One region of the Halomonas sp. AOP30-A1-24 genome, then DNA from elsewhere that is predicted to be linked to it. Evidence: predicted binding sites of a transcription regulator. Region 1 holds the regulator's gene; each other region holds the start of a gene.

Region 1 (3,186 bases):
ACCCGTGATATTTACTTGCATTGACGTGCTCCTTATCCATCGGACTGAATTTCGATTGTAACCCTTTTTACGGTGTTGCAAAGCCCCTGTCGCGAGTTTTGCCATTTCTCTTGTAACGACTAACGCAAACGACGACGTTCACTTGATGAGGGAATGCCCAGCGACTCACGATATTTCGCCACCGTACGGCGTGCCACTGTGATGCCGCCATCTCCCAGTAATGTCACCAAACGACTGTCCGAAAGAGGTTTGCCGGGAGGCTCATCTTGAATCAACTTTTTAAGCCGGGCGCGAATCGCGGTGCTTGAGTGGCTGTCTGCGCCATCTTGCCCGCTAATTTGGCTTGAGAAAAAGTACTTAAGTTCGAAGACACCCCGTGGGGTATGGATATATTTTTGTGTGGTGACCCGAGAAATGGTTGATTCGTGCATCTCAACCGCCTCGGCAATATCGGCAAGAATCAACGGCTTCATCGCTTCTTCACCGTGCTCTAAAAAACCGATTTGGCGAGTGATAATCTCGCGCCCTACGCGTAGAAGCGTGTCGTTGCGGCTGGACAAGCTTTTGATTAGCCAGCGCGCTTCTTGCAAGTGCTCTTTTAAAAACTGGTTATCCTGACTCTTGTCTGCACGCTTGATTAAACTGGCGTAGTCGGGCTGGATACGCAGCCGAGGCAGGGCTTCAGGGTTTAGCTCCAGGTGCCAGCCTTCATGATCATGACGTACGACCAGGTCGGGCGTGATATAGCTATCGTCGGTGACGCCATAAGCGCTGCCTGGGCGTGGGTCCAGGCTTCGGATCAGACCGATCACATCGTCTAGCTGCTCATCGTCCAGGCTTAGGCGGCGCTTTAATAGGCGCATGTCATTTTTGCCCAGCGCTTCAAGAAACTGGCGAACCAATCGGCGCGCGGGAACCAGTAGGGGCGTGTCGTCGGGGAGCGTTGCAAGCTGAAGCATCAAACATTCGCGCAAGTCACGGGCGAAGACGCCCGTTGGCTCGAACTGCTGTAAGCGCATCAGAGTGGTTTCCAACTCTCGCTGGCTGAGACCTTCGATGCTCTGAGCACGTAACCCATCGCGGATATCGTTGAGCGGCTGCGTCAGGTAGCCATTGGCGTCCAGTGCATCAATCAGACTTTCGGCGATTAGCTGCTCACGAGCCGTAAAGTCGGTCATCGCCAGCTGCCAAAGGAGATGTCCATGCAGGCTTTGTCCCGCGGCCTGGCGTTCAAAATCGGGGCCTTCGCTGCTGCCAGAGCTACCCATGTCCTGGTAAGTGTCAGACCAGTCGCTATCGACAGACAGTTCCTCGGGAATGCTTTCTGACCACTCCTCGTCAGGTGTTTCGACGGTCGCCTGCTCGCCGAACTCGTCTTCCTGCTCCAGCATTGGGTTGGCATCCAGTGCCTGCTGAATTTCCTGACGTAGATCCAATGTCGATAGCTGTAGCAGTGCAATCGCTTGCTGCAGCTGAGGTGTCATGGTCAGCTGCGTACCGATACGCAATTGGAGAGAAGCTTTCATGACCATCTGAGAACCACTCGTTAATCGGAAAGCTTCACCCTAGTGCGAGTCATGTTGTTGTGCAAGTGCAATAAGCATGCCACTGATAAAATTTTTACTGCAGATCACTGTTTAGCGGTGAAATTAAATTCATAAGCGAAAATCAGCACCCAGGTAAACTTCCCTCACTTTTTGGTTATCAAGGATAGTCTGAGGGCTGCCGCCAGCAATAATGTGGCCGTCACCGACAATATAGGCGATATCGCAAATATCCAGTGTTTCTCGGACGTTATGATCAGTAATTAGCACGCCAATGTGGCGCTGTTTTAAGGCGCGAATAATGCTCTTGATTTCACCAACCGAGATGGGATCGACACCTGCAAATGGCTCGTCCAGCAAGATAAACGCGGGCTCTGTGGCCAAGGAGCGGGCAATTTCGACGCGCCGCCGCTCGCCGCCGGAAAGGCTCATGCCCAGGTTGTCACGGATGTGGGTAATATGAAAGTCGTCAAGCAGGGCCTCAAGCCGCTGCTCTCGTCCTGCCCTGTCCAGATCTTTGCGGGTTTCCAGAATCGCCATAATATTATCCGCAACCGATAGCTTGCGAAAAATAGACGCTTCCTGGGGTAGATAGCCAATGCCGGCCATCGCGCGTTCGTGCATGGGAACGCGGGTTAAGTCTTGCTCGTCGATACGCACCCTACCCGCATCAGACTTCACCAGGCCCACAATCATATAAAACGATGTGGTTTTACCCGCGCCGTTAGGGCCAAGCAGGCCTACCACGCTGCCTTGAGCAATCTCCAGGCTAATGTCTTTAACCACGCGGCGGCGCTTATAGCTTTTTGCCAAGTGATTGGCGTAAAGGGTTTTTATGGGTGGTGCTTCCGCAATAGACATGGTTGACTCCTATTGCGCTGGCTGAAGCGTCATACGAATACGCTGCGGCTCGCTACCGTTTACATCGGAGCGTGCCTGCACCACTTCGCGGTCAATGAAGTACTCCAGGCGGCCACCGGTAAACTGATCACCCGCTTGGGTCAGTTCGGCCTGGTCAATAAGCTCTACACGCCGCTCTGCTACGTGATAAACCACGCGGCGTGCCCATCCTTCCATCGGCGCGTCCTGATCATCGAGTTGATTGCGTAGGTAGGCGCGCTCTCCGGTGGCAATAGCGCGAGAAAGCTCACCCGCGTCGTTACGGATAATTTCAACGCGATCACCACGTAGCTGCATACTGCCTTGGCGAATATTGACATCGCCTGAATAAACGGCAGTGCCTGCACGCTGATCAAGGTCTAGCTGGTCGGCTTCTACTTCAATGGGGGCTTGGCTTGTCTGGGCCGCTGCCGATAGCGGCACCGCAAGGGCGAAAAGCGCGGTGCGAATAAAAGCGTTCATAGCGACTCCTAAGGATTTTGTGTTGCGGGGGGGTGATGGCCGCGGACGTTATCGGTTAGTCGGACTTGGCTATCATCAAGCCAAACATCCATACGTGATGCGCTCATTCGTTGAGGTGGCTGCTGAAACACGGCGGGCGCCTCGCTCCAGACATGACGCGCTACCCCATCATAATGTAATAACTCAGTATCAAGCTGCCAGCCTTCTGTAGGCGCCAGGAGCTGTGCATCACCAGACAGTGTTAGTGCTTGGGTGGCCGTGTTCAGAACGCCTTCGTTGG
Region 2 (3,186 bases), on a different contig from region 1:
GCTGTCTTCACACCACAAAGAAGCCCCTTCGGGTAGCCACGTAGCGAGCAGCGCCACCCAGTCATGTACCGGTTTTGCATCTGCCAGCTGCCAGCGCTGACAGCCCTGCATGGGTACGCGTGCCCAATAATCGCTTCTGCACCACGGGGGCACTTCCTGACTATTATCCCCTAATGGATGGGCAATCAACAGCGTTGCCTCCCAGGCTACTTCAAGCGGTGCCAGCGCCACAGCGCCGTGCTTGGCTTCTGGCTGGCCTGACACAGGGTCGGTCAAAGCTTTTAGCATGGCACCGCTACGCGCCGATTTACTGAACGCATCGCTCCAGTGCATGGGAATAAACACCTCGCCACGCCGCTGGGCATTCGAGATACGCACGCGCCCCCGGTACTCGCCGCTGGCGGCGGACAATACTGCCAGTTGCTGGTCGCCAATGCCATAGTTCGCAGCATCGCCTGGGTGGAATTCGATAAACGGCTCGTGGCGATGATTCATCAGCCGGGGCGCGCGTGCCGTGCGCGTCATGGTGTGCCACTGGTCGCGAATACGCCCGGTGTTCAGGCGCAGCGGGTAGGCGTCACTCAGGCGTTGCTCCGGCAAGCGCGGCGTTATGGCGATGAAGTTGGCGCGCCCATCAGGCGTGGCAAACTTGCCATCTTCAAATAACCGCGCCGTTCCGTGAGGCGCTGAAGACGTCACCGGCCACTGAATAGGCGCCAGCGCGTCGTAGCCCTCGCGCCCAAGTCCCACAAGGCCGGAAATATCGAATAGCCGTTTGCTCTCTCCCTCATTCTCAAAGCCGGAAAGGCGCGCGTGCTCATCAAAAATTTCATGGGGATGGCTATAGTCAAACGCCTCCTGAAAGCCTAACCGCTTGGCGGCTTCGCACATAATCCACCAGTCGTGACGCGCTTGGCCAGGCGCGGGTAGCAAGCCACGCTGGCGTGAAATACGCCGCTCGGAATTGGTCACCGTGCCGTCTTTTTCAGACCACCCCGTCGCGGGCAGAATGATATCGGCGTAGGCCAGCAGGTCGGTATGGCTTGCGCACTCAGACACAATTACCAGTGAGCACTTTTCAAGCGCACGCCGCACGCGGGCGGCATCCGGCAAGCTGACCGCTGGGTTGGTGGCCATTATCCAAAGCGCCTTTATTTCGCCCCGCTCAACCGCGTCAAAAAGCTCGATCGCCTTATAGCCAGGCGCCTGGGGCAGTTCGGGCATTAACGTTTCCGTCGCCCAAAAGCGGGTGATTCGGCCAAGGGCGCCAGGGGTGTGATAATCCATATGCGCGGCCAGCTGGTTGGCAAGCCCACCCACTTCGCGTCCGCCCATGGCATTGGGTTGGCCGGTGATCGAGAAAGGCCCCGCCCCGGGCAAACCGATTTTGCCGCCCGCCAGATGGCAGTTAATGATCGCATTGCACTTATCAGTACCGCTTGTGGATTGATTGACGCCCTGGGAGTAGAGCGTCACGACATGGAGTTGGCTGGCAAACCAGTAGTAAAAGGTCTCCAACCGCTCAGGGTCGATATCACATATCGCCGCCACGTCATTAATATCATGCTGGCTCGCGGCCAGCAGCGCTTCGTCGAAACCTTGTGTATGGCGATCCAGATAGAGCTGATCCAGCTTGTTATTCTCAGCCATCCAGGCCAGCAGGCCGTTAAACAGCACTGCATCGCTGCCGGGTGCGATGCCCAGGTACAGGTCGGCAATCTCGCAGCTGTCGGTCACGCGCGGGTCGATGACCACCACGCGCATCAACGGGTTGCGCGTTTTGGCGGCCTTTAAGCGCTGGTAAAGCACCGGATGATTCCAGGCCAGATTCGAGCCCACCAGCACCACCAGCTCGGCCTCTTCAATATCTTCATAGTTGCAGGGAACGGCATCCGCGCCCAACGAGCGTTTATACGCCGCCACGGCAGAGGCCATGCAGAGTCGCGAGTTGGTATCCAGGTGCGGCGTGCCTAAAAAGCCTTTAAATAGCTTATTGGCCACATAGTAATCTTCGGTCAATAGCTGGCCTGAAAGATAGGCACCGACTGACTCAGCGCCGTAAGTTGCGCGAGTCGTTTGCAACCGCTCTGCCAAGGTGGTTAACGCCACATTCCAGTCAACCGCTTGGCCATCGACCCAGGGCGTGGTGAGCCGGTCATGGTGGCCGAGGGTTTCGTGAAGTGCCGAGCCTTTCACACATAGCCGACCAAAGTTGGCGGGGTGGTCGCGGTCGCCTTCAACGGCGCTGATTGTGCCGCTAGCCACAGTGGCGATTACGCCGCAGCCGACACCGCAATAAGGGCACGTTGTGTTTGCTTTACAAGCCGAGCGTGTGGCCTGGGACATACTGATTTCCTCCCGCTTAAAAGCAAAAAGCGCCCAAGCTAGCCTCAAAAGAAGCCTGCCTGGACGCCGTTGTCTCAGGGACACCTGCACCGGTGCCAAATGTCGCACTGCTGGGATTGGACATACTTATTAATGGCCTGTCATCTGATGGCGTTAGCGTTGTTATTTGCCCGTCAAATTCAATGGCTGCATTTTATTGTGCCGATAAACCCGTCTGTGCTTTGTTGCTTGTTGCCAAGGTAATAGCAAGGCCTACGCCAACCAACCCATTAAAACAAAAACACCAAATTAAACAGAAGGTTAGTAACCAAGAAAATATCTTTCGACTTATCTTGTAGGCAGGTTTTTTGCTAACGCTGACTACTCACGGTGCATTCTTACCGCTTAGCGCACCAATAGCGTGCGCAGTCTGCGCTTAGGCGGATAAAAAGGCGTTATCGTCAACCTGCCTACTTAAAACAGGCTATTGATAAGCAATAAAAAAATAAATAATTAACGATATTTGGCTGATTAATTGCCCTGTACTGATTAGATAAATTTAAGCTTAGCGGGCAGCCAACGGTGGCTGCTCTGTGCGAAACCCAGCTAACGGGTTTGGCCTCAGCTACCGGGCAACGAAGCCCCTGATACGGCCTTCCTGGCAATCCATTTGCCCGGGACGCTGACTCAGGGGCTTTTTTTATTGGCTTTTCTTCAGCGCTGCCGAGTATTTGTGGATAGGCATTTGTAGCCAAGCGCTAAACTGTAAGGAGCAACCTATGATCGCTATCTCTCGGTGCTCGTCTGATGATCACTTAGTCGTTATCGGCAACGGTATGGCGAGCCATCGACTGCTAGAGG
Region 3 (3,186 bases), on a different contig from region 1:
GGCGTGATGGTGCAGCAGAGCGAATCACCGCTTTATCACAGTGGCTCGATTATTCGTGAGCTGCGCCATGACATGCGCGAAGCGGGCTTTGCCAGTGTCGCCACGTTGCCCTTCCCCCAGCCGGTTTATCCTTCCGGCTGGTGGAGCGTGACGCTTGCCGGTAAAGGCACCAACGTGGAAACCTTCCGCGAAGAGGCTGCCGCTAGTCACGAAATGCCGCTACAGTACTACACAGTGGATGCCCACCGGGGCGCCCTGGCGTTGCCACCGTTCATGCGTAAAGCGTTCAGCTGACGTTTATTTGAATAGCACGCCAGCAAGCGATGAGGCCGGGCACTGCTCGGCCTTTTTTGTGTCACCACGTTAAGGAACCAACAATGAAAACCCTTAAATGGATAAGCATTGGCGCGTGCGCCCTGGTCCCGACGGTTGCCTTGGGCACCACATTAGAAACCGTTCAATCCCGCGATAGCGTACGCTGCGGGGTGAACGCCGCCCAGCCCGGCTTCTCCTCACTGGACGATAACGATACGTATCGCGGCCTGGATACCGATGTCTGCCGCGCGATTGCCGCGGCGGCATTAGGCGATGCCAGCAAGGTTGATTTCGTACCGCTCGATTCGGTGGAGCGTTTTACCGCCCTGCAATCCGGCGAAGTGGATCTGCTCTCCCGCACGACGACCTGGAGCTCTAGCCGCGATACCACCCAAGGTATGCACTTTACCGGGGTGAGCTATTACGATGGCCAAGCATTCATGGTCGCAAGCGACCTGGGCGTGCAAAGTGCCGAAGACCTGGACGGCGCGGCGGTGTGCACGCAGTCAGGCACGACCAGCGAGCTGAACCTTTCAGACTATTTCCGTGTTAACGACATGCACTATGACGCAGTGGTGTTTGATTCTCCCGAACAGTCGATTGCCGGTTTTGAAGCCGGGCGCTGCGACGTCTTAAGCTCCGATGCTTCTCAGTTGTATGCCCAACGCATGCAGCTTGCCAACCCCGACATGGCGGTAGTGCTGCCCGAGATTATTTCCAAGGAACCGCTTGGCCCCGCCGTACGCCAGGGCGATGACCAGTGGTTCAATATCGTAAAATGGTCGCTGTTTGCCATGCTCAACGCTGAAGAACTGGGTGTCTCAAGCACCAATATTGATGAACACGCGGATTCCGATAATCCAGATATTGCCCGCCTGCTGGGCCAGGACGGCAGTTTTGGTGAAGGCATGGGACTTAATGACGACTGGGCTTACCAAATCGTCAAACAGGTGGGCAACTACGCCGAAATGTATGATCGCAACGTGGGCGTGGACTCTAACTTCAATATTACCCGTGGTTTAAATGCTCTGTGGCGCGATGGCGGCATTCAGTACGCCCCGCCCATTCGCTAGGGCTTACCGGTCAGCACTCTGCCATCAACCATCGGTTGTCGCACCAAAACAGCGCATGCGGCAACCGTTTCTATTTTTTTGCACCTAAACTTTCGTAGAAGCAGAATCATTTTGCGTTGAAAAGCGCTGAATTTGGCGTTGTACCCACATTGGCATCTTCCTTGCTAGCTTTATATGTCATGCCTTCGCATGCATAACAATATTAATTGAGGAAGGGAATTACCATGTTGAACAAGAAACACTGGGTATTACTGGCCTCTGCAGGCGCCATCACACTGACAGGCGCCACTAACGCTAACGCAGCAACACTTGAAGAAACCATTGAACGTGGAGCCGTGCAGTGTGGCGTCAGCGACGGTTTGCCAGGCTTTTCGGCACCCGATGGTGATGGCAACTGGCAAGGGCTGGATGTCGATGTTTGCCGTGCGGTCGCCGCTGCCGTGCTGGGTGATGCAGATGCCGTCAATTACATCTCTCTCAATGCCGTTGAGCGTTTCACTGCGCTGCAGTCTGGCGAAGTCGATTTGCTTTCTCGTAACACGACCTGGACCACCACCCGCGATACCACGCTGGGTCTGAACTTCGCAGGCGTCAACTTCTATGACGGTATCGGCTTTATGGTTAGCCGTGACCTGGGCATCGGCGGTGCTGATGAGCTGGACGGTGCGGCGATCTGTATCCAAACGGGCACCACCACCGAACTTAACGTGGCCGATTACTTCCGCGCCAACGATATGGAATTTGATCCTATCGTGTTTGATACCTCAGAGCAGACCGTGGGCGGCTTCCAGGCTGGCCGCTGTGACGTTCTAACCTCGGATACTTCTCAGTTGGCGGCGCTGCGCATTCAGTTAGATGATCCGGATGGCGCCGTCATTCTGCCCGATATCATTTCCAAGGAGCCGCTGGGCCCGGTAGTTCGCCAGGGCGATGACACCTGGTTCAACATCGTGAAATGGTCACTGTTTGCCATGCTCAATGCTGAAGAGTACGGCGTGACCAGTGAAAACGTAGAGGAAATGACCAGCTCCGAAAACCCCGACATCGCCCGCCTGCTTGGCCAGGACGGTAACTACGGTGAAGGCATGGGGCTTGACGCTGACTGGGCTTACAACATTATTAGCCAGGTCGGTAACTATGCCGAAAGCTTTGAGCGCAACGTTGGCATGGACTCACCGCTTGAGATTGAACGCGGTGCCAACGCGCTATGGAACCAGGGTGGTTTCCAGTACGCTCCGCCGATTCGCTAAGCATCTCGCTTGACCCGGCCCGTCGCGCTTAGCAGATGAGTGCCGACGGGCCATTTGATTGACCTTCCGTGTAGCGGAGACGCCACCCATGTCCGTAAGACCCAACACTCGCCCCGCTGGCCACAAGCCACCGTTTTGGCGAGACCGTGCCAAACGCGCACTTGTTTTTCAGCTGCTTTTAACGGCAGCCGTTGTCGTATTTTTGCTGTATATCGTCGGCAATACTCAGGACAACCTATCCGCCCGGGGTATCACCACCGGTTTTGGCTTTTTAAATAACACCGCAGGCTTTGGTATCGTACAAAGCCTGATCGACTACTCCTCTCAGGATACCTACGGCCGCACCTTTTTGGTGGGCTTGCTCAATACGCTATTGGTCGGCGCCTTGGGTGTGGTGGCCGCGACGCTGATTGGCTTTATTGTCGGCATTGCTCGCCTGTCGCCCAACTGGCTACTGGCACGCCTGGCCACCGCCTATATCGAAACTTTCCGCAATATCCCGTTACTGCTACAGATTTTTTTCTGGTACTTCGCCGTGCTGCGCACGC
Region 4 (3,186 bases), on a different contig from region 1:
TGCACCGACCGGATCATCCAGCTTGAGCTTATCAAGCGATACAATCGCTACGACCACAATGGCACCGCCCACCGCACCGATAATGGTGGCACCTAATGCCGTTGGCGAGAGCGGGTCAGCGGTAATCGCCACCAGGCCTGCCAGCGCGCCGTTAAGCGCCATGGTCAGGTCCGCTTTACGGAACCACAGTTTGGCCAGGACCAGCGCGGCAATCACACCACCAGCGGCCGCCGCATTGGTATTGGCAAACACCTGGGCGACATTGTTGGCCGACTCGATATCCGAGACTTTTAGCTCAGAGCCACCGTTGAAACCGAACCAACCCATCCACAAAATGAACGTCCCCAGCGTTGCCAACGGCATGTTGGCACCGGGAATGGCATGGATAGCGCCATCTTTACCGTACTTGCCTTTACGCGGCCCCAGAATCAGCACGCCTGCCAGAGCAGCGGCAGCGCCTGCCATGTGAACAATACCCGAACCGGCATAATCCGAGTAACCCACGCTGCTCAGCCATCCGCCACCCCAGGTCCAGTAGCCAGAAACCGGATAGATAAAGGCGGTCATGACCACAGCGAAGGCCAAAAAGGCCCATAGTTTCATGCGCTCAGCGACCGCTCCGGAAACAATCGACATGGCAGTAGCCACAAAGACAACCTGGAAGAAGTAATCAGCGCGCATGGAGTAGTACGGCGCATCTTCGCCACCCGCCAGCACTGAATCGACGCTGTTCTCAGTACCCAGCAGAAAGCCCAGGCTTGGCAAGAAGCCGCCTTCGCCGCTGGAGTACATGAGGTGATACCCCACCAGCAGATACATGGTGCAGGCAATCGCAAACAGCGCGATGTTTTTCGTCAGAATTTCAGCGGTGTTTTTAGCGCGCACCATGCCTGCTTCAAGCATGGAGAAGCCTGCGGCCATCCACATGACCAATACACCGCACATCAAGAAGTAAAACGTGTCGAGCGCGTAGCTCAGATCAGCCAGTTCGTTCATTTGTTAGTTCCCCGTTGAACTACGAAGTAGCCCGGTAAGCCCCTGTTTAAACGGCATCAACGCCGCGTTCACCGGTACGAATTCGGATAACATCGTCGAGCGGCGTGACGAATACTTTGCCATCGCCGATTTTTCCACTGTTAGCGGCATTACAAATGGCATCCATCACGCTTTCCAGGCGCGCATCGTCAACCGCTACTTCTACTTTTACCTTGGGCAGAAAATCGACCACGTACTCAGCACCCCGGTAGAGCTCGGTATGCCCTTTCTGACGCCCAAAACCTTTTACCTCTGTCACGGTAATGCCCTGCACGCCGTTGTCGGCCAGTGCTTCGCGGACATCGTCAAGTTTGAATGGCTTAATGATGGCGGTGATGAGTTTCATCCCATATCTCTCCTGCTGGATAAGTCCTGCTAGATAGCTAGCGGCATTGCCGCTGAAAATGGCGATGCTCTACTAATGCGCATACCGTGCCATTAGCTAATTTCTTATTAATTTTTAGTGACTTAACAAAACATAAGGCGCTTTTACGCACACCCTAAGATCGCGAAAGGCGTAGGGCGCAACCGATTGCACCAAAAAAGAACCGACGCGAACGGTTGGCGCACCATGACTGGGCAACGAGATAAACGAATAAATGCACCAATGCCATACGCAATACATGCGTACTGGCGGCGGGTTGCGTATCCTTAAAATAGTGCCCACTTTTAAAGCATCATTATTTAAGGAGAGAACCATGACGCCCCAGGATCGTATTAGCCGTTTGGCACAACAGATTGGCGACCGCTTACAAAATGCGTCACAAGCGCCGGAAGATATTCAGAAAGGCGTTCAACAGGTGGTTCGTGGTGCCTTTGATCGGCTGGAGCTCGTATCGCGGGAAGACTTCGATATCCTGATGGACGTTCTACAGCGCACGCGTTCGCGGGTAGAAGCCCTGGAGAGGCAAGTAGCGCAGTTGGAAGCTACGATGGAAGCGAGTCAGCCTGAGAAGCACCTACCAGTCGCCACTAAGGCCACTGAAAGCGCTCAGCCCAACGCCGATACGGATGCGCCCGCTGCCCCAAAACCGGCTGCCAGCAGCACACTGAACGACGATAAGAAAAGCGATACGTAAGCACAGTGCTGGTAACGCCTGCCGCCACCAAAATGAGAACACCTATCATTGCGTTTTAATCTACTGATGGTAGGATCACGATGATTTACGCGTTCTCTGGATAACCCACGAACCGCTCCTCTTTTCAAGCGTCGCTCTTTTGGGCGGCGTTTTCTCGCTGGGTTGATCACTGGATTACCAAGCCGCAGGGCCCCTATTGATGCCAACCTTTACGTCGTTAACGCCATCGACACTTAGCCAACTGGGCCAAACGTTCGGTATTGATTACCTGTATGCCGGTAAGGGAATTGACGACCCGATTGCCCAAGGCAGCGTGAGTGATTTGCCGCTTTCTTCTGCGCTGCATCTCACCCTCTCCGACCTTGAAGTACGCCAACGCTACGCCTCACGTTCCACACAGACGATACCCTGGTTTCTAAGCGTTGTTATAGAGGGCTGGATTGACATTACCCAAGGCCAGAAGCGGCTAACCATCGGCGCGGGGCAGGGGTTCTGCGTTCACTTTACCCCCCAGGCACCGCTGATTGTTGAACAGCCGGCGCAGCCACAGCTGCGTACTCTCAATATTGCGGTACTGGCCACGATTCCTAACGCGTTGCCTAGCGCGCAAGCACCACAGCTGCATGCCTGGGCGCCACCTTCCACACTTTTTGCTCAACTAAGCGCGACCTGCGAGACGCCACTGGATCACTGGCGGCATTCATTAGTTTGGCAAGGGCTTGCCCTACAGCTTCTTGGGCACGGCTTACCCACGCCGCCTGCCAGGGAGCCTCAATCGGCACGAGGCATGAAGGCCCGTGAACGTGAACAGCTTGCTCAATTGCATACAGAGCTAAGTAATAACCCAATGACCGATTACTGCCTAAGCGACCTGGCTCGTCGCGCAGCGATGAGCCCCAGCAGCTTGCGGCAGAAATTTAGCGCACTTTACGGTTGCTCAATTTTTGATCATCTACGCCAGTGTCGGCTTCAACAAGCCTATAGCTATCTGGAAAAAGGCTATAGCGTTCAACAGACAGCACATACTTGCGGCTACCGTCATGCCACCAATTTTACGACAGCCTTTAAGCGC

Evidence for each region. The regulator sigma-54, encoded in region 1, starts transcription at its own class of promoters, with help from an activator protein. The targets are predictions, from matches to a motif close to TGGCACNNNNNTTGCTNT.
Region 2: a site for sigma-54 is predicted at 2,589-2,606, ahead of ACT3TJ_RS07715 (nitrate reductase). Genes of this name have one in related genera too.
Region 3: a site for sigma-54 is predicted at 1,539-1,556, ahead of ACT3TJ_RS05240 (amino acid ABC transporter substrate-binding protein). Genes of this name have one in related genera too.
Region 4: a site for sigma-54 is predicted at 1,456-1,473, ahead of ACT3TJ_RS05330 (P-II family nitrogen regulator). Genes of this name have one in related genera too.

Annotation. Positions count from the first base shown of each region.
Region 1 is NZ_JBQSXL010000002.1:119,883-123,068, reverse strand. Features, by position in the region: gene hpf (ribosome hibernation-promoting factor, HPF/YfiA family) at 1-21, opposite strand, end outside; gene ACT3TJ_RS01785 (RNA polymerase factor sigma-54) at 120-1,532, opposite strand; gene lptB (LPS export ABC transporter ATP-binding protein) at 1,656-2,405, opposite strand; gene lptA (lipopolysaccharide transport periplasmic protein LptA) at 2,415-2,906, opposite strand; gene lptC (LPS export ABC transporter periplasmic protein LptC) at 2,915-3,186, opposite strand, start outside.
Region 2 is NZ_JBQSXL010000010.1:60,797-63,982, forward strand. Features, by position in the region: gene ACT3TJ_RS07715 (nitrate reductase) at 1-2,346, opposite strand, end outside; gene ACT3TJ_RS07720 (NAD(P)/FAD-dependent oxidoreductase) at 3,105-3,186, shown strand, end outside.
Region 3 is NZ_JBQSXL010000006.1:117,275-120,460, forward strand. Features, by position in the region: gene speE (polyamine aminopropyltransferase) at 1-294, shown strand, start outside; gene ACT3TJ_RS05235 (amino acid ABC transporter substrate-binding protein) at 378-1,388, shown strand; gene ACT3TJ_RS05240 (amino acid ABC transporter substrate-binding protein) at 1,613-2,638, shown strand; gene ACT3TJ_RS05245 (amino acid ABC transporter permease) at 2,727-3,186, shown strand, end outside.
Region 4 is NZ_JBQSXL010000006.1:139,473-142,658, forward strand. Features, by position in the region: gene ACT3TJ_RS05325 (ammonium transporter) at 1-996, opposite strand, end outside; gene ACT3TJ_RS05330 (P-II family nitrogen regulator) at 1,043-1,381, opposite strand; gene ACT3TJ_RS05335 (accessory factor UbiK family protein) at 1,734-2,114, shown strand; gene ACT3TJ_RS05340 (helix-turn-helix transcriptional regulator) at 2,314-3,186, shown strand, end outside.